Regions from separate parts of the Streptomyces sp. NPDC002467 genome, predicted to be linked through region 2. Evidence: riboswitches for the same ligand, from Rfam matches in the RefSeq annotation. Region 2 holds a riboswitch; each other region holds the start of a gene.

Region 1 (9,482 bases), on a different contig from region 2:
ACCCTGCACGCGGTGGGCCGCAAGTGGGAGTCCTCCGGAGACCAGTACGTCGAGGTGGAACACCTGCTGTCCTGGCACGTGTCGACGGCGCTGCGGCAGGTCACCCCCGCCGGACACGGATCCGTGCCCGCCGCTCCCCCGGTGCTCCTCGCGTGCGTACCCGCCGAGCAGCACACCCTTCCCCTGGAGGCGTTGGCCGCCGGGCTCGCCGAACGCGGGCTGCCCACCCGGATGTTGGGCGCGGCCGTGCCCGCCGAGGCGCTCGACGCCGCCGTGCGGCGGCTGGGCCCCGCCGCCGTCGTCCTCTGGTCCCAGGCCCGGTCCACCGCGAACCACGCCCTCGCCCGCCATGTCGCCGGGCGCTCCTTCGGGGTCAAGGGGGCGCGGACGCAGACCCGGGTGCTCCTCGCGGGGCCGGGCTGGGCGGGCCGCGCCGTGGAGGCGGGCATGCTCCGCCCGGGGAGTCTGAGGGAGGCGCTGGACGTCCTCGCCCGCAGTTACGCGGAGCCGCCGGCCGGCCGTGACCTCAGCAGTGCGAGGGCTGTCCCCCGCTGATCAGGGTGGCCGGTCCTGCCCCGGCCACGAGGCTGTGGCGCATCCGGATGAGGCCCCGGCGGGCATGGCTCTTGACCGTGCCCAGGGGCAAGCCCGTGCGGTGCGCGATCTGCGCCTGTGTCAGGTCCCCGAAGTACGCGAGGGTCAGCACGTCGCGCTGGACGCGCGGCAGGCGCGCGAGTTCCCGGGTGACCACGACCCGGTCGAGGACGTGCTCGGGGCCCTCCCCCGTGCCGTCGGACGGCGGCAGCGCCGCGCCCGCGGCGGCCACGAGGTCCAGCCGGCGCGACCGGTCGGTGAGGGCGTCGGCGGTCTTGCGCCGGGTGATGCCGACCAGCCAGGCGGGCACGGGCCCGCGCTCGGGACGGTATCCGGCGCGGCCCCGCCAGGCCGCGAGGAAGACCTGCTGGGTGACGTCCTCGGCCTCGCGCGGGTCGCCCAGGGCCCGGGCCGCGAGGGTGTGCACGAGCCGCCCCCAGCGGCGGTGCGCGAGGGCCAGGCAGCGCTCGTCGCCCGCGGCGAGCCCCCGACCGATCTCCTCGTCCGAAACCGCCTCGGGCACCGTCTCGGGCGCCGCATCGGACACCGTCTCGGACACCGCGTCGGGCGCTTCGAGGTCTGCCGTGGTCATGTGCGCGTCCTCCTGCCGGTGCCGGGTGGTCCCCGCGTCACCAGCCTCCGACCAACGGAGGAGGCGGCTCAACACGCATCGATCGTGCGTCGTATTCGACGTCCCCCGGTCTCAGTCCCTGCCACGGGCGTGCCGGAAGCGGGCGAGGCCGTCGGCGAGGTCCACGATCGGGTCGGGGTAGTCGTACGCGGCCCGGTCCAGGCCCTTCAGCTTCCAGGGTTCGTGGATCGAGGAGCCGGGGAGCTCCGCCAGCTCCGGGACCCAGCGGCGGACGTAGGCGCCGTAAGGGTCGTACCGCTTGGCCTGGAGGACGGGGTTGAGGACCCGGTGGGGTCGGGTGTCCGTCCCCGTTCCGGCCACCCACTGCCAGTTGAGCTGGTTGTTGGCGACGTCTCCGTCCACGAGGAGGTCGAGGAAGTGCCGGGCGCCCTCCCTCCAGTCGACGTAGAGCGTCTTGCTGAGGAAGGAGGCCGCGAGCAGCCGTCCCCGGTTGTGCATCCAGCCCTCGTGGGCGAGTTGACGCATGGCGGCGTCCACCACGGGGTACCCGGTCAGCCCCTCGCGCCACGCCTTCAGGTCCGCCTCGGCGTCCGCGCCCCGCCGCCAGTTGTCGTGCCGGGGCCGGTAGTCCTCGACCGCCGTCGCCGGGCGGGCCGCGAGCACCTGGCGGTGGAAGTCCCGCCAGCACAACTGCCGTACGAAGGCCTCGGCACCCGCGCCGCCGCGGGACCGCGCCCGGTGCACGGCCTCGGTCGGCGACACCGCGCCGAAGTGGAGGTACGGGGAGAGGCGCGAGGTCGCGTCGCCCGCGAGGTCGTCGTGGCGCTCCTCGTAGGCGTCGGCGTGCCGGGACATCCAGGCCCCGAGCCTCCGGCGGCCCTCGGTCTCCCCTCCCGTGGCCAGTCCTTCGGAGACGTCCGCCACGGAGGCGCTCGTCGGCAGTCGCTCGGAGCGCAGCCCGTGCGGAACCCGTACGGTCCTGGGCGCCGCGAGCGGGGTCCTGAGCGGTTCGGCGGACCAGCGCCTGAAGTACGGGGTGAAGACCGCGAAGTGGTCGGAGCCCTGTGGGGTGACGTCGCCCGGCGGCACCACGGTCGTGACGGCGTCGTGCACGTAGAGGCGGCGTCCCTCGGACTCCAGGGCCTGGCGCAGGCGTTCCTCCCGGGCACGGGCGAACGCCGAGTGATCGGCGGCCATGTGGACCTCGTCGGCCTCGGACTGCCGTACGACCGCGCACACTTCGGCGGCGGTGTCGCCGCCGCGCACGACGAGCCGCCCGCCCCGCTCCCGCAGTCCGGCGTCGAGGTCGGTCAGGCAGTCGGCGAGGAAGGCGAGGCGGTTGGGCGCCGCGAAGCCGGCCCGGTCCACGGCCGGGTCGCGGACGAACAGCGGGACGGTCTCGCGCGCCGCGTCCACGGCGGCGCGCAGCGGCGGGTGGTCGTGCAGGCGGAGGTCGGACGTGAAGAGGACGACGGAGACGGTCATGGCGCCACTCCCGGGGATCGGCCGCCGGGCGGGCCGCTGGGGGCTCGCCCGGCGGGCTGCTGTGCTGGTGCTGGTGTGCTGCACTCCCCTTCCGTGTGCGGGGGCGCCCCGGATGCGGGCACCTCACCCCGGCACGCCCTGCTTCGTCCGATCGGCGACGGCCCGCTCCGCCGTGCGCGCGATGTTCCTGGCCATGCCGCCGAAGACCACGGCGTGGAACGGTGCCACGCTCCACCAGTACACCTGGCCCACGAGTCCGCGCGGGTGGAAGAGGGCGCGCTGGCGGTAGCGGGTGCGGCCCGTGTCGTCCCGCTCGGCGCGCATCTCCAGCCACGCGAGCCCCGGCAGCCTCATTTCGGCGCGCAGCCGCAGCAGCGTGCCCCGCTCGATCTCCTCGACCCGCCAGAAGTCGAGGGCGTCGCCGACGCGCAGCCGCTGGGCGTCGCGCCGCCCGCGGCGCAGTCCGGCGCCGCCGGCGAGCCGGTCGAACCAGCCCCGTACGGCCCAGGCCAGCGGGAAGGAGTACCAGCCGTTCTCGCCGCCGATGCCCTCGATGACCTGCCACAGGGCGTGCGGATCGGCGTCGACGGTGCGTTCGCGCTCGTCGGTGTAGAGGCTGCCGCCCGCCCAGTCCGGGTCGGTGGGCAGGGGGTCGCTGGGGGCCCCGGGCAACAGGGCGGAGGACCAGCGGGTGGTGACGCGGGCCTCCTGGACGCGTTGGAGGGCGAGCGAGAGGGCGTGGTCGAAGGGGGCCGGGGTGTCGGGCCCGTCCGGCACGTACGCGGCGATGTCGTGCTCCGCGCAGACCACCTCGTACCGCAGGGACTCGGCGAGCGGCCGGGCGAGGGCGGCGGGCACGGGGGTGACCAGGCCGATCCAGTGGCTGGACAGGCCCGGGGTGAGCATCGGGACGGGCACGATCAGCCGCCTCGGGAGCCCGGCGACGGACGCGTACCGGACCATCATGTCGTGGTAGGTGAGGACGTCCGGGCCGCCGATGTCGAAGGCGCGGTTGACGTCGTCCGGCATGGCCGCGCTGCCGACGAGGTAGCGCAGTACGTCGCGTACGCCGATGGGCTGGACGCGGGTCCCGACCCAGCTCGGCGTGACCATCACGGGGAGCCGTTCGGTGAGGTAGCGGAGCATCTCGAAGGAGGCCGAGCCGGAGCCGATGACGACGGCGGCCCGCAGGACGGTGGTGGGGACGCCGGAGTCGAGAAGGATCCGGCCGACCTCGGCGCGCGAGCGCAGGTGCGGTGAGAGCTCGTGCTCGGGGACGTCCACCGGGGTGAGGCCGCCGAGGTAGACGATGCGGCGCACGCCCGCGGCGCGGGCCTCCTCGGCGAAGGTCCGGGCGGCCCTGCGGTCGGTCTCCTCGAAGTCCCGGCCGGCGCCCAGCGAGTGCACCAGGTAGTAGGCGACGTCCACGTCGCGGAAGGCGGGGCGCAGGCTCTCCGCGTCGGTGACGTCGCCCCTCGCCACCTCGACCCGGTCCGCCCAGGGGTGGTCCCGCAGGTGGGCCGGGGTACGGGCGAGGCAGCGCACGTGGTGGCCGGCGGTGAGCAGGTCGGGGACGAGCCGGCCGCCGATGTAGCCGCTGGCACCGGTCACCAGGCACAGCGTGCGGCCCGGCGCCGGTTCGGACGGGGTACGGGGGCTGGTCGCCATGGGCTGCTCCGTTCCTCGCGGGGGCGTCACACCGGTTCTTCCGCCCCTGCGGCCCGGACGGATGCGGGGCGTCGGCGAACAGCCGCACCGCGGGTCCGGGACGGGCGCAGGGCCCGCCCCGGACCCGAGCGGGATCAGGCGGATCAGGCGGAGGCGGGACCGGTCTCGGCACGGACCTCGCGGGCGGCCGCGACGAGGTTCTCCAGCGAGGCGCGGGTCTCGGCCCAGCCGCGGGTCTTCAGGCCGCAGTCGGGGTTGACCCAGAGCCGTTCGGCCGGGATGGCCCCGAGTCCCTTGCGCAGGAGGGCCGCGGCCTCGGCGGCGGAGGGGACGCGCGGCGAGTGGATGTCCCAGACTCCGGGGCCGACCTCGCGGGGATAGCCGGCGCCCGCGAGCTCGTCGGCGACCCGCATGTGGGAGCGGGCCGCTTCCAGGCTGATGACGTCGGCGTCGAGGTCGTCGATGGCCCGGAGGACGTCGCCGAACTCCGCGTAGCACATGTGCGTGTGGATCTGCGTGTCCGATCGGACACCGCTCGTGGTGAGGCGGAAGGACTCCGTGGCCCACGCCAGGTACGCGGCGTGGCCGTCGGCGCGCAGCGGCAGCGTTTCGCGCAGGGCGGGTTCGTCGACCTGGATCACCGGGGTTCCGGCCGCTTCCAGGTCGTCGACCTCGTCGCGCAGGGCGAGTCCGACCTGTCGCGCGGTCTCGGCGAGCGGCTGGTCGTCGCGCACGAAGGACCAGGCGAGCATGGTGACCGGGCCGGTGAGCATGCCCTTGACCGGCTTGCCGGTCCGCGACCGGGCGTACGTCGTCCAGCGCACCGTCATCGGCTCCGGGCGCGAGACGTCCCCGGCGAGGACCGGCGGCCGTACGTAGCGGGTGCCGTAGGACTGGACCCAGCCGTGCTGGGTGGCGAGGTAACCGGTGAGCTGCTCGGCGAAGTACTGGACCATGTCGTTGCGTTCGGGTTCGCCGTGCACGAGGACGTCGAGCCCGATCTTCTCCTGGAAGGAGAGGACCTCGCGGATCTCGTCCTCGATGCGCTGCTCGTAGGCGGCGGTGTCGATGCGGCCGGATCGCAGGTCCGCGCGGGCCCGGCGCAGTTCCCCGGTCTGCGGGAAGGAGCCGATGGTCGTGGTGGGCAGCAGCGGCAGGCCCAGGCGGGCGCGCTGGTCCGCGGCGCGCTCGGCGTAGGGGCGGGCGCGGCGGGCGTCCGCGTCGGTGACCGCTGCGGTGCGGGCCCGGACGGCGGGGTCGTGGGTGATCGGGGAGGCGGCGCGGGAGGCCAGGTCGGCCCGGTTGGCGGCGAGTTCGGCCGTGATGGCGTCGGTGCCCCGGGCGAGTCCGCGGGCCAGCGTGGCGATCTCGGTGGTCTTCTGGTGGGCGAAGGCGAGCCAGCGCCGGATCTGAGGGGCGATGTCACGCTCGGCGTCGGCGTCGAGCGGTACGTGCAGGAGCGAGCAGGATGCCGCCACGTCGACGCGGTCGGCGAGACCGAGGAGGGTGCCGAGGGTGGTCAGCGACTTCGCGTAGTCGTTGATCCAGACGTTGCGGCCGTTGACCACGCCCGCGACCAGGCGCTTGCCGGGCAGGCCACCGGCCTTGGCGAGGTCGCGGAGGTTCGCCTCGGCGGCTTCGGTGAAGTCGAGGGCGAGGCCCTCCACGGGCGCCTTGGCCAGGACGGGCAGGGCCTCGCCGAGCCGGTCGAAGTAGGAGGCGACGAGGAGCCTGGGCCGCTCCGTGAGGCCGCCGAGTTCCCGGTAGGCGCGGGCGACGGCGTTCAGTTCGGCCGGGGTGCGGTCCTGGACCAGGGCCGGTTCGTCGAGCTGGACCCATTCGGCGCCCGCGGCGCGCAGTTCGGCGAGGACCTCGGCGTAGACGGGCAGCAGCCGGTCGAGCAGGGTCAGCGGCGGGAAGCCGGCGTCGACGCCGGGTGCGGGCTTGGCGAGGAGCAGGTACGTCACGGGCCCGACCAGGACCGGGCGGGCGGTGTGACCGAGGGCCAGTGCCTCCTTCAACTCGGCCACCTGCTTGGCGGGATCGGCGGTGAACACGGTGTCGGGGCCGAGTTCGGGGACCAGGTAGTGGTAGTTCGTGTCGAACCACTTGGTCATTTCGAGCGGCGCCACGTCCTGCGTGCCGCGTGCCATCGCGAAGTAGCCGTCCAGGGCGTCGGCTTCGACGGCGGCGCGGTGGCGGGCGGGGATCGCGCCGACCATGACGCTGGTGTCCAGGACGTGGTCGTAGTACGAGAAGTCGCCGGTCGGGACCTCGGTGATGCCGGCCCCGGTCAGCTGCGCCCAGTTGTCCCGGCGCAGGTCGCGGGCGGTCTCCCGGAGGGTTTCGGCGCTCGTGCGGCCCTTCCAGTAGCCCTCGACGGCCCTCTTCAGCCGGCGGTCCGGTCCTTGCCGGGGGTAGCCGTGGACGGTGGCCCGTACTGCCGCGGCTGCGGACTTGGTGGTCACGGAACTCTCCTTCGCGAGCGTGTCTCCATGGACCCGGTGGGGCCGAGGGCGCGAAGGGGTGCCGGAACGGGCGGACCGTCGTGGTCGCGTACGTCCGGGTACGCGACGGGAGGTCCCGTCCGAGGTGCACGCCGACCCGCCCACGAGGTCACCGGGAAACCGTGCGCGGTCGATCGCGCACGGGCAACGGGCAGGTCTTCGGACTCACGGGCACGCCTGCCGGTCTCCCGGCGGGCACCTACTGGCCGTCGCTTCCCAGGACCGGTTCCGGTCCCAGTGCGTATGACGGCGGTCGTTCCCGCTCACCGCTGCGGGGCAGTCCCGGATTCCCACCGGGTTCCCTCTTACGACGCGTCCCGCCTGGCGGACGGGGGCGAACCAGCTGCGTGGCCCACCCTAGGCCGACCGCGCCGGACGTGGGGACCGGTTGGCGCATGTCGGACCGTGAGCTGCGACACGGGCCCCGACCGTCTCCTCTTGCGGGACGGACGTGTCCACCATGCGGCCATGGTCTTGCCGAGCCAAGCCCCTTCGGAGAGTATTCCTATCAATCCGATAGGAAAAGTGGGATTCGGCCGCACGCCATCCGGCACCCGGCCGGGACCGCCCGACGACGCTCCGGAGTAGCCCACATGACCACCGCCGTCCGGCCTGCCGAAGAGCAGCGCCACGCGCTCCTGCGTACCGCTCGCGACGTGGCGGACGACCTCGCCGCGGACGCCGTCGCCCGCGACCGGGCGGGCAGGCCGCCGGTCGACGAGACGGCGCGGCTGCGCGAGGCCGGTCTGCCGGCTGCCCTCACCCCGCCCGGGCCGGAGCGCGGGGCGGACTGGCGCACCGGATGCGCCGTCGTACGGGAGATCTCCGCGGCGGACGGCTCCGTCGGCGAGGTGCTCGCCCGCCACTACGCGCACGCGTGGAGCGCGCGCTTCTACGCCGGCCTCCTCCAGGCCTCCGACCTGGAGGAGGCGTCGGTGCGCGGGCAGTGGCTGTGGACCGGCTCGGTGGGCAATCCGACGCCCGACGACGACGACGCCGGACCGGACCTCACATTGAGGCCCCGCGGGTCGGGCTACGTCCTGAACGGGCGCCGGTCCGTGCACACGGCTGCGGCCGTCGCCGACCGCATCGTGCTGGACGCCGTCTGTACCGGCACCGGTGACGTCCTGGTCGTGCGGATCACGCCCGGCGCGCAGGGCGTGACCGTGGAACCCGCCCACGACCGCCTCGGACAGCGCGTCGCCGGCGCGGGCGACCTCGTCCTGGAGCGGGTCGCCGTCACGCCCGAGCAGGTGCTCGGGCGCCGGCCGCACGACGAGGAGTCGACGGCGCCCTTCACCGCGCTCGCCGAGCCGGCGCTCCGGCTCGCCCTGTGTCACGTCGGCCTCGGGATCGCCGAGGGCGCCCTCACCGAAGCCCGCGACCTCAGCAGGCGCGGTCGCTCCTACCGGCTGCCCGGCGAGGACCCGGACCTCTTGCTGACGTACGGGGAACTCGCCTCCGCCGCCCAGACGGCCACCGCCGTGGTCGACCGGGCGACCGGGGCGATGGCGCGGGCCCTCGACACGGGGACGCACCTCGACGCCGACGAGCCCGCGGACGTCGCCGCGCTGGTCGCCACGGCCGAGACGGTGACCTCCAAGGCCACCCTGCACATCACCGCCCGGGTGCTGGAACTCGCCGACGCCCCCGGCCTGGACCGCTTCTGGCGCAACGCCCGCGTGCTGACGGCCCACCGACCGGTCGCGCACCGCCTGCGCGCCATCGGCGAGCACTACCTCAACGCCCCCCACCGCGTGCCGGCGGCCGTCTTCCGCTGACGCGCGGCCCCGCCCGGGCGGCCCCGCCCTCGGCGGACGCGGCCGGATCCGTACGGGATAATGAGCGCATGCGGATCTCAGCCAGGGCGGACTACGCGGTACGTGCCGCACTGCAGCTCGCGTCGTCGGAGGACGACGGGCCGGTGAAGGCCGAAGCCATCGCCGACGCCCAGGACATCCCGCACAAGTTCCTCGAAGGCATCCTGAACGACATGCGCCGCGGCGGGCTCGTGCTCAGCCAGCGCGGCGGCAACGGCGGATACCGGCTGGCCAAGCCCGCCTGGTCCATCACCATCGCGGACGTCATCCGCATCGTGGACGGCCCGCTCGTCTCGGTGCGCGGAGTCCGCCCGCCGGACCTCTCCTACACCGGGCCGGCCACATCGCTGCTGCCCCTCTGGATCGCCCTTCGCGCCAACGTTCGCGAGATCCTCGACGGCGTGACGCTCGCCGACGTCGCCGCGGCCGACCTGCCCGCCGACGTGTCCGCGCTGACGACCACTCCCGAGGCCTGGACCAATCCCTGAGCCGTCGGCACCTGCCCGACCTGCTCTTTCTCACACATCGAGATGAGTCCGTCCATCATTCGGACGCCCTCTTGGGGCGAGTCTCGACGTCTGCCAAGATGCCTACCAGCCCGGTAGGAAAACTAGGAATGAGGTGAGGTGGCCGTGCGAGCAATGCATGAATCAGCCATTCTTCTGCCCGTCCTCACCACCCGCCGGCACATCGACCTGGTGCGTACGTCCAGCGCCATCTGTCAGCCCGCCTGACCCGGGCCCCGGTTCCGCGCGCCGATCCTCGTAGCGCTCCCCGGCCCCGCCACCCCGCTCCGCGGGCCCGGGCTCGGCGGCC
Region 2 (9,482 bases):
TGCAGTATGGGTGCGGCGCGGAAGGTACCAGCGGACGTCCGCCGCCACCAAAACAGTCAACTGCCAACGCGGCCTGCGGACATGGGGTTGCGAGCACCTGCCCGGCAATCGCCCCGGAAACGCCCTGACCTGGCCCGGCCCTTCCTGGCAGGATCGCCCCATGCGGGGTGTCCGCCGGGTCGGCCGCCGGTCGCCGCCCGGTCGGCCTCGGGTCGGGGCCGTCGATGGCGCCCCTCTTCCGGTCGTGTCGACCGGTCCGGCCGCTGGTGCAACCGATGCCGCACGTCCGATGTCTTCACATTTGACACGTTTGTCCCCAGTCTCTCGAGAATCGAGGGGACGTCATGATCCACCGACAGTTCCGCCGGATCGCGGCCCTGGCCTCCGGTGTCCTGCTCACCGCGGGGCTCTCGCTCGCCGCACCGGCCGCCACCGCCACCACCACCGCCGCCCGGGCGCAGTCCGGCAGCCCGCTCGTGGTCGATGCCCGTTGGGCCGGGCACCCCACCTATGACCGGATCGTCATCGACATCCGGGGGTACGTCCCCACCGCGACCGTCACCCCCGTCCCGCACCTGGTCCAAGACGGGTCCGGCAAGCCCGTGCCGCTGCCCGGGAGGTACTTCCTGGAGATCCGCCTCCATCCCGCCGCCGCCCACGACGACGCGGGCGGGAACGTCTACCTCGGACCCAGGCTGCAGAGGATCGCCCTGCCCAAGCTCAAGGGCATCGCGCTCACCGGGGACTTCGAGGGGTACGTGACCTTCGGCGCCGCCTTCGACACGCTGCCCTACTACCGCGCCTTCCCCCTGCACTCCCCCGAACGGTTCGTCGTGGACATCGCCCGCTGAACCTAGCGGTGCTCGGGGTTCGGGAAGTCGAAGCGGCAGCCGGCGTCCCACAGGGAGCGCTGGTTGCCGTGCGCCGGGATGCCGCCCGCGCCCTTGAGGAGGGCGGCCAGGTGCATCAGGTTCCAGGACATGAAGGTGGTGTTGCGGTTGGTGAAGTCGTTCTCGGGGCCGCCCGAGCCCGGGTCGAGGTAGGACGGCCCGGGTCCGGCCTCGCCGATCCAGCCCGCGTCGGCCTGCGGCGGGATCGCGTAGCCGAGGTGCTGGAGGCTGTACAGGACGTTCATGGCGCAGTGTTTGACGCCGTCCTCGTTGCCGGTGATCAGCGCGCCGCCGACCCGGCCGTAATAGGCGTACTGCCCCTGGTCGTTCAGGATCGAGGAGCAGGCGTAGAGCCGTTCGATGACCTGCTTCATCACGGAGCTGTTGTCGCCGAGCCAGATCGGGCCGCAGAGGACGAGGATGTCGGCGTCCATCACCTGGCTGTAGAGCACCGGCCACTGGTCGGTCTCCCAGCCGTGTTCGGTCATGTCCGGCCAGACTCCGGTCGCGATGTCGTGGTCGACGGCGCGGATGAGCGACGTACGGGCTCCGGCCGATTCCATGACGGCACGGCTCTTGTCGATCAGACCCTCGGTGTTGCTGACCTCGGGCGATCGCTTGAGCGTGCAGTTCACGAAGAGGGCGGAGAGGTTCGAGTAGTCGGGTTCGGCAGTCACTCCCCCAGCCTGGCCGGGGTCGGGAGGTGGCGCCATCGGGGCGCGGCCGGACGGGATAGGGTCAGTGGGCCTTGGTGTTCGGGAAACCGGTGGGAAACCGGTGCGGCCCTCGCCACTGTGATCGGGAAGTCCGGCTCCACTCCTACGGGAAGCCACTGGGCCCGCGCGGGAGACCGCACGGCCCCGGGAAGGCGGGGCCCGGGCATCAGAACCCGTGAGCCAGGAGACCGGCCGGGGCGCGCTGTCCATCCACGAGGTGCTGGAGAGGTCTTCCCTACTCATGCATATAGCCGAGGGGTTCCTACCCCCATGGCACGCGGCCGCCTGGGGCGTCGCGTCCGCCCCCTTCGTCGTACACGGTGTCCGCGCCCTCACCCGTGAGGTGAAGGCCAATCCGGAGAGCACCCTGCTGCTCGGGGCGTCCGGAGCGTTCACCTTCGTCCTGTCCGCGCTGAAGATCCCCTCGGTGACGGGCAGTTGCTCGCACCCGACGGGCACGGGGCTCGGAGCGATCCTGTTCCGGCCGCCGGTCATGGCGGTGCTGGGCACGATCACCCTGCTCTTCCAGGCGCTGCTGCTGGCGCACGGCGGGCTGACCACCCTCGGCGCCAACGTCTTCTCGATGGCCATCGCCGGGCCGTGGGCGGGCTACGGGATCTACCGGCTGCTGCGGGGCCTCGACGTGCCGCTGATGGTGACCGTGTTCTTCGGTGCCTTCGTCGCCGACCTGGTCACCTACTGCGTGACCTCGGTGCAGCTGGCGCTGGCCTTCCCGGACCCGGGTACGGGCTTCCTCGGCGCGCTCGGGAAGTTCGGCGGGATCTTCGCGGTGACGCAGATACCGCTCGCGGTGAGCGAGGGGCTGCTGACCGTGCTGGTGATGCGGCTGCTGATGCGGTCGAGCCGTTCGGACCTGATCCGCCTCGGCGTCGCGAAGGCGAAGGAGGCCGTGGCCCGGTGAGCAGGAACGCGAAGATCAACGCCCTGCTGCTGTTCCTGGTGGCGGCGCTCGCCGTGCTCCCGCTCGCGCTGGGGCTCGGCGAGGGCAAGGAGGAGCCGTTCACCGGCGCCGACGCGCAGGCCGAGGCCGCCATCACCGAGCTGAAGCCGGACTACGAGCCCTGGTTCTCACCGCTGTACGAGCCCCCGTCGGCGGAGATCGAATCGGCCCTGTTCGCCCTCCAGGCGGCCCTGGGCGCGGGCGTACTGGCGTACTACTTCGGCCTCCGCAAGGGCCGCCGACAGGGCGCGGCCGCCGCTGCCGCCGCGGACCCGGCGGCGGAGGGCGTGGCAGCCGGACAGGGCCCGGAGACGGGGTCCGGGGCCGGCGGCGGGGGGAGCTGACGGTGTTGCCCATCGATGTCGCCGCGCACGGCAGTCGGTGGCGGTGGCGGCATCCTCTGGAGAAGGCGTTGCTCGGCATCGGGCTCACGGTGACCGCCGTGTGCCTGCCGGCCTGGCCCGGGGGGCCGATCGTCGGGGCCGCCACGCTGGCGGTCCTGCTCGGGCCCGCCGGAGTGGCCCGGCGGCAGCTGTGGCGGGCCTTCCGGATCCCGCTCGGCTTCTGCTTCACCGGGGCGCTGCCGCTGCTGGTCTCGGTCGGCGGGCCCGGGGGCTGGGTCGCGCCGGCCCCCGGCGGGCTCCAGCACGCCGTCGAGCTGCTGCTGCGCACCTCGGCGGCCTCGCTCGGCGTGCTGCTCTTCGCCTTCACCACCCCGGTGTCGGACGTGCTGCCCCGGCTGGTCCGGGCGGGCGTGCCGGCCCCGGTGGTGGACGTGGCCCTGGTCATGTACCGGATCACGTTCCTGCTGCTCGACTCGCTGGCCCGCATCCGCCAGGCCCAGGCGGCCCGCCTCGGGAACACCGGGCGGGCGGCGGCCTGGCGTTCGGTGGCCGGCCTGGCCGCGACCTCGTTCGTACGGGCCTTCGACCGCGCCGCGCGGCTCCAGTCGGGCCTGGCGGGGCGCGGCTACGACGGCTCGCTGCGGGTGCTCGTGCCCGAGGCGGCCCTGTCGTGGCGGTTCCTCGCCGCGTCCGCCGCACTGCTGTCGGCCCTGGTGGCCGTGACCCTCGTACTGAAGGAGCTGTACCTGTGAGGCCGTTGGTGGAGCTGGTGGGCGCGGGCTACGCCTACGAGGACGGGCCCGCCGTGCTGTCCGGCGTGGACTTCGGGATCGCCGGGGGCCGGGCGCTGGTGCTGCTGGGCCGCAACGGCTCGGGCAAGACCACGCTGATGCGGCTGCTGAGCGGGGGCCTGCGGCCCGGCTCGGGCTCGCTGCACCTCGACGGCGCGGAGGTGACGTACGACCGCAAGGGCCTGACCCGGCTGCGGACGGCGGTCCAGCTGGTGGTCCAGGACCCGGACGACCAGCTGTTCGCCGCCTCCGTGGAGCAGGACGTCTCCTTCGGCCCGATGAACCTGGGCCTGCCCGCGCCGGAGGTCCGCGAGCGCGTCGACTCGGCCCTGGCGGCCCTGGACATCACGGCGCTTCGCGACCGCCCGACCCACCTCCTCTCCTACGGCCAGCGCAAGCGCGCGGCGATCGCGGGCGCGGTGGCGATGGCTCCGCGCGTGCTGATCCTGGACGAGCCGACGGCCGGGCTCGACCCGGACGGGCAGGAGCGGCTCCTGGACGTCCTGGCGGGCCTGCGGGCGTCCGGGACCACGGTGGTGATGGCCACGCACGACGTGGACCTGGCGGTCCGCTGGGCCGACGACGCGGCGGTGCTGACCCCGTCGGGCATCCGCACGGGCCCGGCCGGGACCCTCCTCTCGGACCCGTCCCTGCTGGCCGAGGCGGGCCTGCGCCAGGCCTGGTCCCCGGCGGTGACTGCCGTCCTCCGCGCCCACGGCCTCCTGGACCCGCACGCCCCCGGCCCCCGAATCCCGGAGGCGCTGACCCCCTGGCAGTAGGTAGGTTCGCCGCTCATGAGGATCTTCAAGGCTTCGGGCACTCCCGGGTCCCTCCGCTGGGACGGCGACGAACTGGTCGACGCGGCGGGCGCGTTCCGCCGCTGGACCCCGGACGGGGCCGAGCACGCGAGCGGGTTCCGGTACGGGTACGAGTTCGACCGGGCCGCGCACTCGCCCTCCGGCCGCTGGACGGTGGTCTACGAGGAGCGCGGCACGAAGGCGCTCCTCCTCGACGGGCAGAGGATCGCGCGGGAGCTGGACCGGAGCCACTACTCCGCCCGGGACTACGACTACCCCGTCGCCCTCGGCACCCTGCCGGACGGGCGCGAGGTGCTGGTCCACTGCCCGGAGGAGTACAACGTCCTGGAGGTCGAGGACGCCGCGAGCGGGGAGCGGCTCACCTCCGGGCCGCGCGAGCCCCGCGACTTCTTCCACTCCCGGCTCGCCGTGAGCCCGGACGGCAGGCGGCTGCTGTCCGCCGGCTGGGTGTGGAGCCCGTTCGGCCTGGTGAGCGCCTACGACCTGGAGGCGGCTGCGGCGAACCCCTCGCTGCTCGACGGGCAGGGGGCCCCGGGGAACGCGGCGCTGGACGCCGAAGTGAGCTCCGCATGCTGGCTCGACTCGGACCGGCTGGCGGTGGCCGCGAACGACTGGGACCTGGGTGCCGGGGAAGCGGATGGCGAGGACCAGCGGGCCCTGGGCGTGCGGGAGCTGGCCGTCTGGTCCTGCTCCGCCGCGCGGTGGCTCCACCGGAGCGCGGGCGCCGCCGACTGGGGCACGCTCGTCCCCTGCGGCGGGAACCGCGTCCTGTCCCTGTACGGGCATCCGCGCCTGGTGGACGCCACGGACGGCACCGTGCTCGCCGAGTGGCCCGACGTGGCGGTGCCCCGACGGGACGGGGCGTACGGGGTCACGCACTTCCCCAGCCCCGTGACGGCCCTGCACGGCGACGGCACCCGCGTGGCGGTGGCCGTGGAGAACGGGATCGCCGTCCTGGAGCTGCCGCGGGATCGGCAGGACCGGCGTATCTAGGATGGCGGCATGTCGCTCCCGCACGCCATTCTCACCGCCCTGCTCGAAAAGCCCTCGTCTGGGCTGGAGCTGACGCGGCGGTTCGACAAGTCGATCGGGTACTTCTGGTCGGCGACCCACCAGCAGATCTACCGGGAGCTGGGGCGGCTGGAGGAGTCGGGGCTGATCCGGGAGTTGCCCGGCGAGGTGCCGTTGCGGGGGCAGAAGAAGGAGTACGAGGTGCTGCCGGCGGGCGGCGCCGAGCTCGCGCGTTGGGTCGGCGAGAGCCAGGACCCCAAGCCGATGCGGGACCCGCTGTTGCTGCGGATCCGCGCGGCGGGGGTCGTGGGGCCGCAGGGGCTCGGGCCGGAGCTGCGGCGTCATCTGGAGCTGCACCAGAGGCAGTTGGCGCAGTACGAGGCCATCGAGGAGAAGGACTTCCCGCCCGGGCGCGACGCCGTGGAGGACCGGCTGCGCCGGCTCGTGCTGCACGGCGGGATCGCCCTGGAGACGTTCTGGCTGCACTGGCTGGAGGAGGCGCTGGCCGAGGTCGAGGACATGGCCGCGGGTGGCCGGACCGAGGACGGCGGCACCGGGGACGGCGGGACCGAGGACGGCGGGACCGGGCCGGAGGCATGACCGCGCCCCCGCCCCGGCGGGCGGGGAGGGGGCGTGCGGTGAGGTGTTACTTGTTCAGGGAGGCCCAGAACTCGTCGAAGCTCAGCTTCTTGTCGCCGTTCAGGTCCTTGGAGGCGACCACGGCGTCGGCGACCGCGGCGGTGACGAACGCGTCACCCATCGCCTTCATGGCAGCGCTGTACTCGTCGGCCGTGATGAAGCCGTCGCCGTCGACGTCGAACTTGTCGAACGTCGCCCGTGCGCTCTCGATGTCCGCCACTGGGTCCACCCCTTCTTGGTGCTTGTTGACCGGCCCAGGGTAGCGGCCGCCCGGGCCGGGGGCCGCCGCGGGTCCCGTTCAAGCGGCAGAAAGAAATTCAATTAACTCCCGAGTAGGCGGAATCTATAATTCCACCCAACAATTGCGGCACCCCCTTGTCACGCTCCGGGATCAACGCATAACGTAACGGCATTGCCGCCACACCAGGAGCGCAGGGCTCCCCGGGACTAGTGGCATAAAGGGCGATCAATCAAATGACGATCACGGACGACGCATCATTCGAAGTTCTGCCCTTCACCCGCACCTGCCGGCACATCTGGGAAGACGGCGACCATGTACTCATCGGGGTGAGCCCCGGAAACAGCTACTTCAGCTCCGAGCGCATCGCCGGCCTGGCCCGGTGGGCAGTGACCCGGTTCGCACAGGTCGACTTCGTGTACGCGGACCTCCACGTGGACCGGATGTTCGCCGCCTTCGGCTACACGGGGGAGCACGCGGAGAAGCGCGCCACGAAGGAGATCAAGGCGGTCCGGCGCAGGATCACCAAAGGCGTGTCGGAGCTGTCGGAGTCGTCGGAGTCGACCGCTCCGCAGGCGGAAATCCGAGTGAGGGCGCTTTCCGAGTTCCAGTCGAACCCCGTTTATCAACTGCTGCACCGGCGGGTTCTGCATTTCCTGGAAACCGACGACGAATTCCGCAAGGGCTGCGAGGAGATGGCCCTTCATTTTGTCGGATCGAAGTTGCCGGAAGGTGAATCGATCACCGACGAGCAGTTGCGCGTCTGTTTCGACTACATGGCAGCCGAGCTGCCGTTCTTCGTGGACACCCCGAGCATCCTTGACGTGCCGTCCTCCGTGGCCGCGTACCACGTCCGGATGCCGCTGACGGACGTCCTCTTCGCACGCGGCGGGGGTCTGCGCGCGACCCGTAACCAGGCGTACGCCGTCGTCAGGCCCGAGAACACCACGACCGGAGGGGACCTCGATGAGCGTCGAGCAGCTTGACCCGAACGCCCCGGAAGGGCAGCCGCTCCTCGACTTCCCGCTCTCGCGCCGCGGCGACGTCCTGCCCGAGGAGTGCGCCTGGCTGCGCGAGAAGGCCCCGGTCGCCAGGGTCCGCACCCTCACCGGGGACCCGGCCTGGCTGGTGAGCAGCTACGCACTGGCCCGGCAGGTGCTGGAGGACGAACGCTTCAGCCTGAAGGACACGGCCGACGCCGGGGTACCGCGCCAGTACGCGCTGACGATCCCGCCCGAGGTCGTGAACAACATGGGCAACATCAACGGCGCGGGGCTGCGGAGCGCCGTGATGAAGGCCCTGAACCCGCGCCAGGCGGGGCTCCGGGAGCGGCTGCTCGCCAAGGCCGGCGAGCTGCTCGACCGGATCGTGGACGAGGGGGGCCCGGCCGACCTCCGGGCCGGCTTCGCCGACCCCTTCTCGGCGGCCCTGCACTGCGAGGTGCTCGGGGTGCCGTTCGATGACTGGCGCCGGCTGATGTCGGGGCTGGACGTCGCGTTCATGACCGCGCGCGAACCGTTCGCCGACTCGGCCCTCAACTGGTACAAGGACGTCGGCTACTTCGCCGACCGGCTGAGGGTGCAGCTCTCGCTGGACCCCGAGGAGCGTACGGGGCTCCTCGGGAAGTTCGCCGAGCTGAGGGAGGCGGACCCGGAGTCGGCGCACCTGACCGACGAGATGTTCGCGACGGTCGCCGTCTCGCTCTTCGGGGCGGGCGCGGTGTCCACCTCCGCCTTCCTGACCCTCGCGGTGCTCGCGCTGCTCCAGAGGCCCGAGCTCATCGGGTACCTGCGGGACCACCCGGAGCGCATGGGCCGGGCCGTGGAGGAGCTGCTGCGCTGGAACCTGTCCGTCGGGGACGGCCTGCCGCGCATCGCGCTGGCCGACGTACGGGTCGGTGAGGTGCGGGTCATGAAGGGCGAGCTGGTGCTCGTCCTGCTGGAGGGGGCCAACTTCGACCCGGCGGCCTTCGACGAGCCGGACGTGCTGGACCTGGAGCGCGAGAGTCCGAACGCCAACCTCGCCTTCGGCGCCGGCCGGCACTTCTGCCCGGCCTCCGCGCTGGGCCGGGCGCACGCCGAGATCGCCCTGGAGGTGCTGGTCGAGCGGCTGCCCGGGCTGCGCCTCGCGGTCCCCGCGGAGAACCTGGTCTGGCGTACGGGCTTCATCAAGCGCCTGCCGGAGCGGCTGCCCGTCGCCTGGTAGCACCGGACCGGGGTCCCGGGAGCAGTGCGAGCTCCCGGGGCCCCTCACGCCCGTCGACCACGGGCCGCCGGCTACCGGAAGATGCCGGTGTGGCCGAGGGAGTAGCGGCCGGGCTGCGGGTACACGGCGAGGCCGTGCGGGCCGCTGCCCACCGGGATACGCGCGAGTTCCTTGCCGCTCGTGGTGTCGATGGCGTAGACCTCGGAGTTGTAGCGGCCGGACAGCCACAGCACCTTGCCGTCGGCGGAGACGCCGCCCATGTCGGGGCTGCCGCCCTCGGGCAGCTCCCACTTCTTGGTGAGCTTGTTCTGCGGGAAATTGAAGACCGAGATGCTGCCCTCGCCGCGGTTCGAGACGTACATCTCCTTGGAGTCGCGGCTCACGTACAGGCCGTGGCAGCCCTTGCCCGTGGGCAGCAGCTTGGGCGTCTCGAACTTGTCGCCGCTGAGCACCCACATGCCGTCCGCCATCATGTCGGCGACGTAGAAGGTCTTCCCGTCCGGCGAGACCTTCACGTCCTGCGGCATCGCGCCCTCGAACGGCAGCTTCTGCTGCCCGATGACCTCCATCTTCTCGGTGTCGACCTTGAGGAGTTCGCCGGAGAACTCGCAGCTCACGATGAAGTAGCGGCCGTCGAGCGAGAAGTCCGCGTGGTTGACGCCGTAGCAGCTCACCGGGACCGTCTTGACGCGGTCCATGGTGTGCGGGTCGCGGAAGACGAGCTCCTTGTCCATCGAGGCCATGACGACGGCGTACTTGCCGTTGGGCGTGAAGTAGAGGTTGTACGGGTCGTGCACCTCCACCGGCTTGCCCGCCTCGCCGGTGGCCGGGTTGATCGGGGTGAGCGTGTGGCCCCGGTTGTTGTTGAC
Region 3 (9,482 bases), on a different contig from region 2:
CGGCCCAGGCCGTCCGAGACGGCGATGAGGAGGCCGTCGGACGAGACCGCCACGGCGTCACGGACCCCGTCCGTCTTGCGGACGAAGTTCGCCAGCAGCCAATTGAAGGTCTGCGTGTCGTCGTGCAGGTCGACGGTCACTTCTCATCACCCTTCCCGGGGCGCTGCTGCGGCTTCCGCGCCGTCTGCTTCTCCTTCTCGACGCTGATCGCCCCCCGCATGTGCGCGCTGCGGAGCGTCGAGAGCATCCCGGACACCTGGTCGGGAGTGCGGTCCGGGGTCGGCTCGGACTCCTGCTGCCAGCGCGGCTGTGCCGTCTCGCTGACGGCGGACGGGATGGCGCTGCGTTTGGGCCGCTTGACGAGGCCGTTGCGGGTGCGCGCGGCGCACGCGGCGCGCGGGCCGCCGGTGGGGTCGGTGTCCGGGTCGGCGGCCTTGGCCTCCCGGAGCGGGGAGGCGGCGGATCCCGATGGTGCCGGTTTCGCCGGGGTGTCGTCCGTGGAGTCGGCCACGAGCGGGCCGGGGGCCGGTGCGGGGTCGGGGGCGGAGCGGGGTGCGGGCAGGGACACGGCTCGGGCCGGCCCGTCCGACGCGGTCGCGGCCGTCTCCCGCTTCCGCTTCTCCTGCGGGTCCGGCTGGGGGGCGGGCGCCGACGCCGGATCCGTCAGCAGGGTGTGGGGCAGGAGCACGCGGGCCACGGTCCCGGCGGCGGGCGCCTCGCCGAGGCGGACCTCGATGCCGCACTTGCGGGCGAGCGCGCCGACGACGAAGTGGCCGAGGAAGCGGGTCGGTTCGGCCATGAAGGTGGCGGAGCCGGAGAGCCGGACGTTGGCTTCGGCGATCGCCCGGGGTTCCATCCCCGTGCCGTGGTCGACGATGGCCACCAGGTAGCCGGCGCTGGTGCGGCGGCCCTCGATCTCGACGTCGGTGACCGGCGGCGAGTAGTTGAGCGCGTTCTCGACGAGTTCGGCGAGCAGGTGGGCGACCTCGGCCACCACGCTGCCGCTGATGTGTACGGGGTCCACCCGGCGCAGCGTCACCCGCCGGTACTCCTCGACCTCGGACAGCGCGGCGCGGATGACGTCGGTGACCGACAGCGGCGTGGAGAACGGGCGGGGGCTGGCCTCGCCGGCGAGGATGAGCAGACTCTCCGCGTTGCGGCGCATCCGGGTGGCGAGCTGGTCGAGTTCGAAGAGGTTGCCCAGTGTGGCCGGGTCGGCGTCCTCGTGCTCCAGCTTGTTGATGAAGCTGATCTGGCGTCGTACGAGGTTCTGGTTGCGGCGGCCGAGGTTGACCAGGGACTCCGTCGCGTTGCGGCGCAGCACGGCCTGTTCGGTGGCCAGGTCGTAAGCGGCCTGCTGCAACTGTTCGAAGGCCTCGGCAACCAGGGCGATCTCGGTGCCGGTGTTCGGCGGCAGATCCAGCGGGGCGAGCGGCTCCGGCTCGCGTCCGGCGGTGGCCTGTACGCGTGCCACGGCGGCGGGCAGGCTGTTCTCGGCGATGTCGCGTGCCTGGCGGGTGAGGCCGGCGAGCGGCCTGGACACCGCGCGGGCGCAGCCGACGGCGAGGGCGCCGAGGAGGGCGATCGAGCCGAGGGCGAGCAGCGCGAAGAGTGCGAGGGCGCGGGTGGCGTCCCGTTCCGTGCGGTCGGCGCGGGCCTGGATGTCGGCGCCGAGCGTGCTCTGCACGGTGCGCATGCCGTCGATGGTGGCGGTCGAGGTGTCCCACCATTCAGCGGCCGTGATCTTGTCCGCGGGCAGCTGGCCGACGCTGTCGGCGGCGGTCTTCTCCAGCGCGAGGAAGCGGAGCGCCTGCGGCGTGCGCAGCGCTTCGTCGAGGCGTTGCCTCTCCCCGGGGGTGGCCCACTCGGGGTAGAGGAGCAGTTCGTCCAGACGGGCGGCGCGGGCGGCCAGGAAGCGTGCGTACGAATCGCCGCGGAATCGGCCCGTGGGCACCGATCCGAGGACGATGGCCCGCTCCTCGCCGGTGTACTCCTTGGCCAGGCTGAGGATCTGCAGCGCGTTGAAGGCGGAGCGGAGCTCGTCGTCGCGGACCTCGTGGACGCCGAGTCCGAGCTGGTTGAGGGAGGTGATGACCTCGGTGAAGTAGTCGACGGTCCCGTTGACGTCGAAGTCGCCCCGATCGGCCGAGGCGCGGATGCCCGCCAGGCCGTCGAGTCGCTTCAGCGCCTTGCGCACGGCCGCGGCGGAGGCGCTGTCGCCATCGCCGTCGCGTTCACGGGCGGTGAGGCGGCGCGACAGCTGGGACCGAGCGTCATCGGTGGCGGCACGCTGTGCCGGGAGCATGGTGCGGAAGCGGTCGACGCCTGCGACGCGTCCGACGGTGAGGCCGCGTTCCTTTTGGAGTTCGTGGACGAAGTCCTGTACTCCGATGGCGAGTTCGGCGTTCGACGTGGTCTTGGTCGCATTGCGGTAGTCGCCCACCTGCTGGGCGACCGAGAGGCCGAGCAGGGTGAGGAGCAGGGCGACGGCGACGACGAGGATGCGGATGAGTTTGGCGCGGATCGTCCGTGGGGCGACAACCGTCTTCATGACGGCGGCCCTTAAGCGGCCGGGGCGGGTGGACGGGTTCTCTGTATCCATTTGTTGAGCTTTCGAAAGGGAACGGTTCTGACGCTGGATCAACCCAGCGTCAATCCCTAACGAGGCGTCGGACGCCCGGTTACACGATGATGTGGTTGTGGTACGGCCGCCGGCGATCGGTCGCCGGGCGTCCTCGCAGGTCCGGGCGGGCTTCGGACCGTCGCCGGTTCAGCCGAACGAGTCCGTGTCGAGCTGGTGCCCCATGTGGCACCGAGTGGCTCGACTCCCGGGCACCACGCACGCGTTGACCGGCATCGCGCAGTCGGATTCCATCACCGCCAACGGGTTTCCGGGCCGGGAGTCGATCGAGGACGCGCGCTTCTCGCAGGTCAGGCGCCGACCTCGGCGGTCAGGAGCCAGCCGGTGCTGCGGAGTCGGACCGCGCCGTCGGACTCGTGGGCGCCGAGGTTTTCGGTCAGGCGGCGGCGCGCGAGCGCCTGAGTGGCGGGATCGACCGAGTTCAGGAGGTGCCGGCCGGGTCCCGTGTCGAGGAGGAAGTCCGCGGCCTCCGCGGCGGTTCGACCCCAGTTCCCGTGCGCCTGGACGTGTGCGGCGCGCACCTCGCGCAGACCCGCCGCACGCAGCAGGCCGGTCGCGGCGTCGGGGTCGGCCAGGGAGAACATGCCCGGTCCACCGGCGGCTCCGAAGCCGCCGATCGGCAGGATGTCCTTGAGCCCGGTGAGCGCGGTCAGCCATTCGTTCCCTTCGGGTCCCGCCGCGCTCAGGAAGGCGATGCGCCCGCCCGGACGCAGGGCGGCAGCGATGTTGGCGAACGCGGCGGCTGGGTCGGAGAAGAACATGACACCGAAGCGGCTCATGGCGACGTCGAAGGCGGCTCGGGGCAGGTCGTGGACCTGCGCGTCGCCGTGCGTGAACGAGATGTTGGCGATGCCTTCCGCGGCGGCGACGGTCCGGGCCTGATCGAGCATGGGGCCGGAGAGGTCGAGGCCCATGGCGTGGCCCTGCTCCGCGGCCCGGGCGGCCAGGCGCGTGGTCGCGCCCGCGCCGCAGCCGATGTCGAGGACGCGCTCCCCGGGACCGATCGACGCGGCCGCCAGGAGCGGCTCGTCGAAGCCGGCGTTGACGGCGTTCCAGCGGTCGTGGTGGGCGGCCCAGTGGGCGCCCTCGTAGCCGTTCCATGCCTGCGCCTGGGCGGTGTTGGCGGTCTGCTGCATGCGGAATGACCTCCGGTCGGGGAGCGGGAGCCCTAGAATGGGCACACGCCCAAACAGTATGGGCAGGCGCCCATACCTGCAATGCCCCTGCCTCAGGAGGAAGTTGATGTCACCTCGCGGAGTAGCCATCGAAGGCCTGCGGGAGCGGTTGTTCGCGGCGGCGGAGCGCGTCCTGGCCCGGGACGGGGCCGCGGCGCTGACCAGCAGGGCCGTCACCGAGGAGGCCGAGTGCGCCAAGGGGGTGCTGCACACGCACTTCGCCGGGCTGGACGAGTTCGTCGCCGCATTGGTCCTGCACCGGTTCGGGGCGGCCGCCGCGCTGTCGGAGGACCTGCCCTCCAGGGCCGGCACCGGATCGCCGGCCGCGAACCTCGCGGATGTGGCTTCGGCGGTGCTGTCCCTGGACCCGGGGCTGGTGGGACTGGCGGTGACCCGGCCGGTGGCGGCCCGGCGCGTCCGGGAGGCCTGGCAGGCGGGGGCGCCGGGGTTCGCGGCGATCCAGGAGGCGGTCAGCGGCTACCTGCGGGCGGAGCAGGACCTCGGGAGGGTCGCGGCACCGATGGACGTGGAGTCGGTGGCGCTCGCACTCGTGGGCACCCTCCACCACCTCCTGATGACCGGCTCCGCGGATGCGGCTCCGGGGGCCCAGGCGCAGGTCGAGCGACTCGTCCGTGCGCTGATCCGTACGGCGTGAAGGCCGTCGACCCGAAAATCGAGTGCGGCGGCGCGGGGTGTCGCCATGAGCGGGCAGGGGGGTTCGCCGGGCCGGACCGGAGGTCGGCGCAACGCGGCCGCCCTTCGCGCGGGCCGACGCCGCGATCGAGGCGGGCGACCGCGCTCTCGCCCGTGGTGTGACCTGCGGGCCGCGGCCGATGCCATCCCCCGTCCCGGCGACAGCCCGCCCTTGCGATCCTTCCGCGCCGGCCGACCAGCCCCCGCCCCGGCGGGGGCCGCCCGGCTCGCGCCCGCCGGGGACTCGGCGGCCGCACCCGCCGCGCGCCGACCGGCGCACGCACCCGCCCTCCGTCCGGGGCGCCCCGGACGTCGTTGCGCGCCATGCCGGTGGTGAGCGGCCCCGGGCGACGGGTCGCGAGGCCGGCGTCCGCCCGCAATCCTTCCGGGGAAGGTGCCTCCGCCCTCCCCGGAACGCCAGCCTATTTCGGGGTACGGGGAGTGACGAGGCCGGATTCGTAGGCGAGGACCACGAGTTGGGCGCGGTCACGGGCGTGGAGTTTGGCCATGGCCCGGTTGATGTGGGTCTTCGCGGTCATCGGGCTGATCACCATGCGCTCGGCGATCCGGTCGTTGGACAGGCCCCGCGCCACGAGCGCGACGGCCTCGCGTTCGCGGCCGGTCAGCTCTGCCAACTCCGTCCCGGCGCCGGTGTGGAGCGGCTGGGAGACGTACCTGTCGATCAGCTTGCGGGTGATCGAGGGGGCGAGCAGGGCGTCGCCGCGTGCGGCCACGCGCACGGAGTGCAGGAAGTCGTCCGGGACGATGTCCTTGACGAGGAATCCGGCCGCGCCGGCGCGCAGCGCGTCGAAGACGTACGCGTCGAGACCGTAGTTGGTCAGGATGACGACGTGTACCCCGGCGAGGGCCGGGTCCGCGGCGATGCGCCGGGTCGCTTCGATGCCGTCGACCACCGGCATCTGGATGTCGATGAGCGCGATGTCGGGCAGGTGGAGCTTGGCGAGCTCCAGGCCCTCCTTGCCGTCGGCGGCCTCGGCCACCACCTCGATGTCGTCCTCCAGGTCCAGGAGCGCGCGGAATCCGCTGCGGATGAGGGGCTGGTCGTCGACCAGCAGGACGCGGATCACGACGTCTGCTCCACGGGGAGTTCGGCCTGGACGCTGAAGCCGCCCCCGTCGCGCGGTTCGGCGCGGAGCAGGCCGCCGAGGGCGGTGACGCGTTCGCGCATGCCGAGCAGCCCGACGCCGGGCGCCGGGGCTGTTCGGCCTGGTCGTCGGCGTGGTGAACCCGTCCGTCGCCGACGGCGGTCCCGGCACCGGCAACGGGGTGGTGGGTGGCGCCTCGGCCGTGGTGCTGGGGCTCATCGCCTCGGTACTCGGCCGGTCGGCCCGGGTCCGGTCCCGCCGCGCCGGACGACCGGCTCCGCGTCCCGACCACCGGTGAGCGGCGGGGCCGGTCCGGCCGGATTCCCCAGGCGGTGGCGATGGCGGTCAGGATCCGGGTGCGGGCCGCCTTCGCCGTGCGCGCGGCAGTCGGCGCTCGTCACCCGTCTGGAGTCCTCGGGCTGTGCAGGCGCCGCGCTCGGCACGACGCTGGAAGCCAAGCCCATGGGACGGCCGGAGAGACGCCCGGCGAGCCGCGGAGCGGTCGGGGGCCGCGCCGCCCCTTCTCCAGGAGCGTGGTTATGGCCCGGAACCGCCGTCTGATCCTCAGCTCACCGTCGGAAGTCTGGGACCTGCTGTCCGACGGCCACCGCTACGGGGAGTGGGTGACGGGAACCCAGCAGGTCCTCGCCGTGGACCCGCAGTGGCCGGCCGTCGGCGCACGGCTGAAGGTCCGCGTCGGCCTCGGCCCCCTCACCCTCGACGACACCTGCGTCGTCCGCATCTGTGAACCGCTGCACCGCCTGCAACTGGAAGCGAAGGCGGGATCCTTCGGCGCGGCTCGCATCGCCATGCAGTTGATCCCGTGGGGCGAGCACACCCTCTTCACCCTCGATTGGCACCCCCTCCGGGGCCCCGGCACGCGGATGCACGGCCTCCCCGTGGACTACGTCGTCGCGGTCCGCAACGGCATGATGCTCACGAAACTGGCGCGGATCGCGGTGCGCGAGCACACCGCGCTCGACCCGGGCCGCGCGACGTCAGGAGCGGCCGGAGCGTCTTTGCCCCGCCCGTGACGGAGCCGGGGCCTCCCGGCGGGGATGCTCGCGGCCGTGACCTAGGGTGGGCCACGCAGCCGGTTCGCCCCCGTCCGCCAGGCGGGACGCGTCGTAAGAGGGAACCCGGTGGGAATCCGGGACTGCCCCGCAGCGGTGAGCGGGAACGACCGCCGTCATACGCACTGGGACCGGAACCGGTCCCGGGAAGCGACGGCCGGTAGGTGCCCGCCGGGAGACCGGCAGGCGTGCCCGCGAGTCCGAAGACCTGCCGCTGCCCGTGCGCGACGAGCGCGTACGGAGACCCGAGGGCCTCGTGGGCGGGCCGGCGGCAGCGGGCACCCCCACCGGTCCCGCCGCTCCTTCGCGCCCCCGGGCACACCACCGGGTCGAGCCACGACTCGCGAAGGAGAGTTCCGTGACCACGGACATCACCCCAGGCTCCCGCGCCCACAAGGCGCCGGCCGACTCCCGTGTGACCCTCGCCCACATCATGAGCGAGCACGACACCAACCTGTACGGCACCATTCACGGCGGCGTCGTCATGAAGCTCATCGACGACGCGGCCGCGGCGTCGGCGGGCCGCCATGCCGACGGACCGGCCGTGACGGTCTCCGTGGACCGCATGACGTTCATCGCCCCCGCCCGCGCCGGGGACCTCCTCACCGTCCACGCCGTGCTCGAACGCGCAGGCCGGACCTCGATGACGGTGGCCGTACGCGTCACCGCGGAACGCTGGAACGCCACCACCACCCCCGCCACCGAGGTGGCCACCGCCCGCCTGACCTTCGTCGCGATCGACGCCGAGGGCCGGCCGCGCGCGGTCCCCGGTCTGTCGGAGGCGTAGACGGCTCCGGCGTCAGGCCCCGGCCGCGTCCGTGCGCTCGGGCGAGCGCGTGAAGCGGACCGGGGCCTGCAAGCGGGCCTTGCGGTCGTCATCGGTCCCGGCCGTAGGGGTGGAACCCTCGGCCCGTCTTGCGGCCCAGCAGCCCGGCCTGCACCATCCGCATCAGCAGCGGCGGCGGAGCGTAGAGGGGTTCCTTGAACTCGTCGTAAAGGGACTCCGCGATGGCGGCGACGGTGTCGAGGCCGATGAGGTCGGCGAGCTTGAGCGGGCCCATGGGATGGGCGCAGCCGAGTTCCATGCCCGCGTCGACGTCTGTCGCGGTGGCGAAGCCGGACTCGACCATGCGGATCGCCGACAACAGGTACGGGACGAGAAGGGCGTTGACGACGAAGCCGGCCCGGTCCCGGGACCGGATCACCGTCTTGCCGAGGCTCTCCCGGGCGAAGGCCTCCACCGTCTCCGCGGTCTCGCCGGAGGTGTGCAGCGAGGCGACCACCTCGACCAGCGGGAGGACGGGCACGGGGTTGAAGAAGTGCAGGCCCACGACCCGGTCCGCGCGCCCGGTGGCCATGCCCAGCCGCATGACGGGCAGCGACGAGGTGTTCGTCGCGAGGATCGCCCCGCGGTCTTCGACGATCTTGTCCAGCGTCGCAAAGGTCTCGATCTTGACGTCCGCGTTCTCGGTCACCGCTTCGATGACGAGCTGCCGGTCGGCGAGGGCGTCGAGGCCACCGGTGAAGACGAGGCGGGCGAGGGCGTCCTCGGCCGAGATCCGGTCGAGCCCGCCCCGCTGGACGGCACGCTCCAAGGAGACGGCGACCCGTTCGCGCGCCGCACGCGCGGCCGTGTCGTCCGCCTCGCAGACGACCGTGTCGAGTCCGGCGCGGGCGCAGACCTCGGCGATGCCGGCGCCCATCCGACCGCCGCCCACGATGCCGACCCGGCGGATACCGGCGCTCATGACCGCTCCTCCCTTCGGCGGACCAGGTGACGGCTGTAGGCGTCGGGGGTGAAGAAGGCGGGCAGGTCCCGCGCCAGGGCGGTGCTCTCCAATACGGCCCTGGCCTCCGGGACGAGGGCGTAGGGCCGCTCCGCGGTGAGCGCGGCGCATTCCTCGTCGAGCACGGCGAGGAGGTCGTCCCGGTCGATCCTCCGGTGGCGCAGCCATTGCCAGAGCTGGGCGCGGGCGATCTCGGCGGTGGCCGCGTCCTCCATGAGGCCGTGGAGGGCGACCGCTCCGTGGCCGCGCAGCCAGGCCTCGAAGTACCGGAGCGAGACCGCCACGTTGGCCCGTACTCCCGCTGCCGTGGGCGGGGCGCTGATGCGGCGCACGGAGAGCAGGTCGGCGGCGCGGACGTGTACGTCCTCGCGGGTCCGGTCGAGCTGGTGGGGCCGTTCGTCGAGGACGGCGTCGAAGACCTCGCGGCAGACGGGGACGAGCGCCGGGTGGGCGACCCAGGAGCCGTCGAAGCCGTCCTCGGCCTCTCGTTCCTTGTCCAGGCGGACCTTGGCCAGGGCCGCCGTGTTCGCGTCGGGGTCCTTGGCCGGCACGTGGGCGGCCATGCCGCCGATGGCGTGCGCGCCGCGCTTGTGGCAGGTGCGGACGAGGAGTTCGGCGTAGGCCCGCATGAAGGGTGCGGTCATGGTGACCTGCGCCCGGTCGGGGAGCTGGAAGTCGGTGCGGTGGCCGAAGGTCTTGACGATGCTGAACAGGTAGTCCCAGCGGCCGGCGTTGAGGCCGGCGCTGTGCTCGCGCAGGGCGTGGAGGATCTCCTCCATCTCGAAGGCCGCGGTGACGGTCTCGATGAGGACGGTGGCGCGGACGGTGCCGCGCGGGATGCCGAGGAGTTCCTGGGCGAGGACGAAGACGTCGTTCCACAGGCGGGCCTCGCCGGCGTTCTCCAGCTTGGGGAGGTAGAAGTACGGGCCGTGCCCCGCGTCGATCTGGCGCTGCGCGCAATGGAAGAAGTACAGCCCGAAGTCGACCAGGGCCGCGGGGACGGGGCG

Evidence for each region. Region 2 has a riboswitch for cobalamin ahead of ACFYYJ_RS27365 (energy-coupling factor ABC transporter permease). Riboswitches for the same ligand answer to the same signal wherever they lie in the genome.
Region 1: linked by a shared signal. The riboswitch ahead of metE (5-methyltetrahydropteroyltriglutamate--homocysteine S-methyltransferase) and the one ahead of ACFYYJ_RS27365 (energy-coupling factor ABC transporter permease) in region 2 are both predicted to bind cobalamin.
Region 3: linked by a shared signal. The riboswitch ahead of ACFYYJ_RS29065 (acyl-CoA thioesterase) and the one ahead of ACFYYJ_RS27365 (energy-coupling factor ABC transporter permease) in region 2 are both predicted to bind cobalamin.

The regions. Positions count from the first base shown of each region.
Region 1 is NZ_JBIARJ010000006.1:458-9,939, reverse strand. Features, by position in the region: gene ACFYYJ_RS14445 (MerR family transcriptional regulator) at 1-555, shown strand, start outside; gene ACFYYJ_RS14440 (sigma-70 family RNA polymerase sigma factor) at 527-1,186, opposite strand; gene ACFYYJ_RS14435 (cryptochrome/photolyase family protein) at 1,298-2,671, opposite strand; gene ACFYYJ_RS14430 (SDR family oxidoreductase) at 2,795-4,339, opposite strand; gene metE (5-methyltetrahydropteroyltriglutamate--homocysteine S-methyltransferase) at 4,483-6,807, opposite strand; cobalamin riboswitch at 7,000-7,154, opposite strand; gene ACFYYJ_RS14420 (acyl-CoA dehydrogenase) at 7,440-8,627, shown strand; gene ACFYYJ_RS14415 (RrF2 family transcriptional regulator) at 8,696-9,154, shown strand; gene ACFYYJ_RS14410 (putative leader peptide) at 9,308-9,400, shown strand.
Region 2 is NZ_JBIARJ010000014.1:181,815-191,296, reverse strand. Features, by position in the region: gene ACFYYJ_RS27375 (hypothetical protein) at 345-851, shown strand; gene ACFYYJ_RS27370 (flavodoxin family protein) at 854-1,567, opposite strand; cobalamin riboswitch at 1,623-1,818, shown strand; gene ACFYYJ_RS27365 (energy-coupling factor ABC transporter permease) at 1,848-2,528, shown strand; gene ACFYYJ_RS27360 (energy-coupling factor ABC transporter substrate-binding protein) at 2,525-2,911, shown strand; gene cbiQ (cobalt ECF transporter T component CbiQ) at 2,914-3,663, shown strand; gene ACFYYJ_RS27350 (ATP-binding cassette domain-containing protein) at 3,660-4,481, shown strand; gene ACFYYJ_RS27345 (hypothetical protein) at 4,497-5,513, shown strand; gene ACFYYJ_RS27340 (PadR family transcriptional regulator) at 5,523-6,131, shown strand; gene ACFYYJ_RS27335 (EF-hand domain-containing protein) at 6,178-6,390, opposite strand; gene ACFYYJ_RS27330 (tRNA-dependent cyclodipeptide synthase) at 6,645-7,394, shown strand; gene ACFYYJ_RS27325 (cytochrome P450) at 7,375-8,613, shown strand; gene ACFYYJ_RS27320 (YncE family protein) at 8,685-9,482, opposite strand, start outside.
Region 3 is NZ_JBIARJ010000016.1:56,860-66,341, forward strand. Features, by position in the region: gene ACFYYJ_RS29025 (roadblock/LC7 domain-containing protein) at 1-140, opposite strand, end outside; gene ACFYYJ_RS29030 (nitrate- and nitrite sensing domain-containing protein) at 137-2,602, opposite strand; gene ACFYYJ_RS29035 (class I SAM-dependent methyltransferase) at 2,932-3,777, opposite strand; gene ACFYYJ_RS29040 (TetR family transcriptional regulator) at 3,884-4,471, shown strand; gene ACFYYJ_RS29045 (response regulator) at 4,932-5,597, opposite strand; partial or broken gene ACFYYJ_RS29050 (sensor histidine kinase) at 5,594-5,731, opposite strand; gene ACFYYJ_RS29055 (DUF6223 family protein) at 5,749-5,913, shown strand; gene ACFYYJ_RS29060 (SRPBCC family protein) at 6,155-6,649, shown strand; cobalamin riboswitch at 6,744-6,898, shown strand; gene ACFYYJ_RS29065 (acyl-CoA thioesterase) at 7,047-7,475, shown strand; gene ACFYYJ_RS29070 (3-hydroxybutyryl-CoA dehydrogenase) at 7,564-8,436, opposite strand; gene aceB (malate synthase A) at 8,433-9,482, opposite strand, start outside.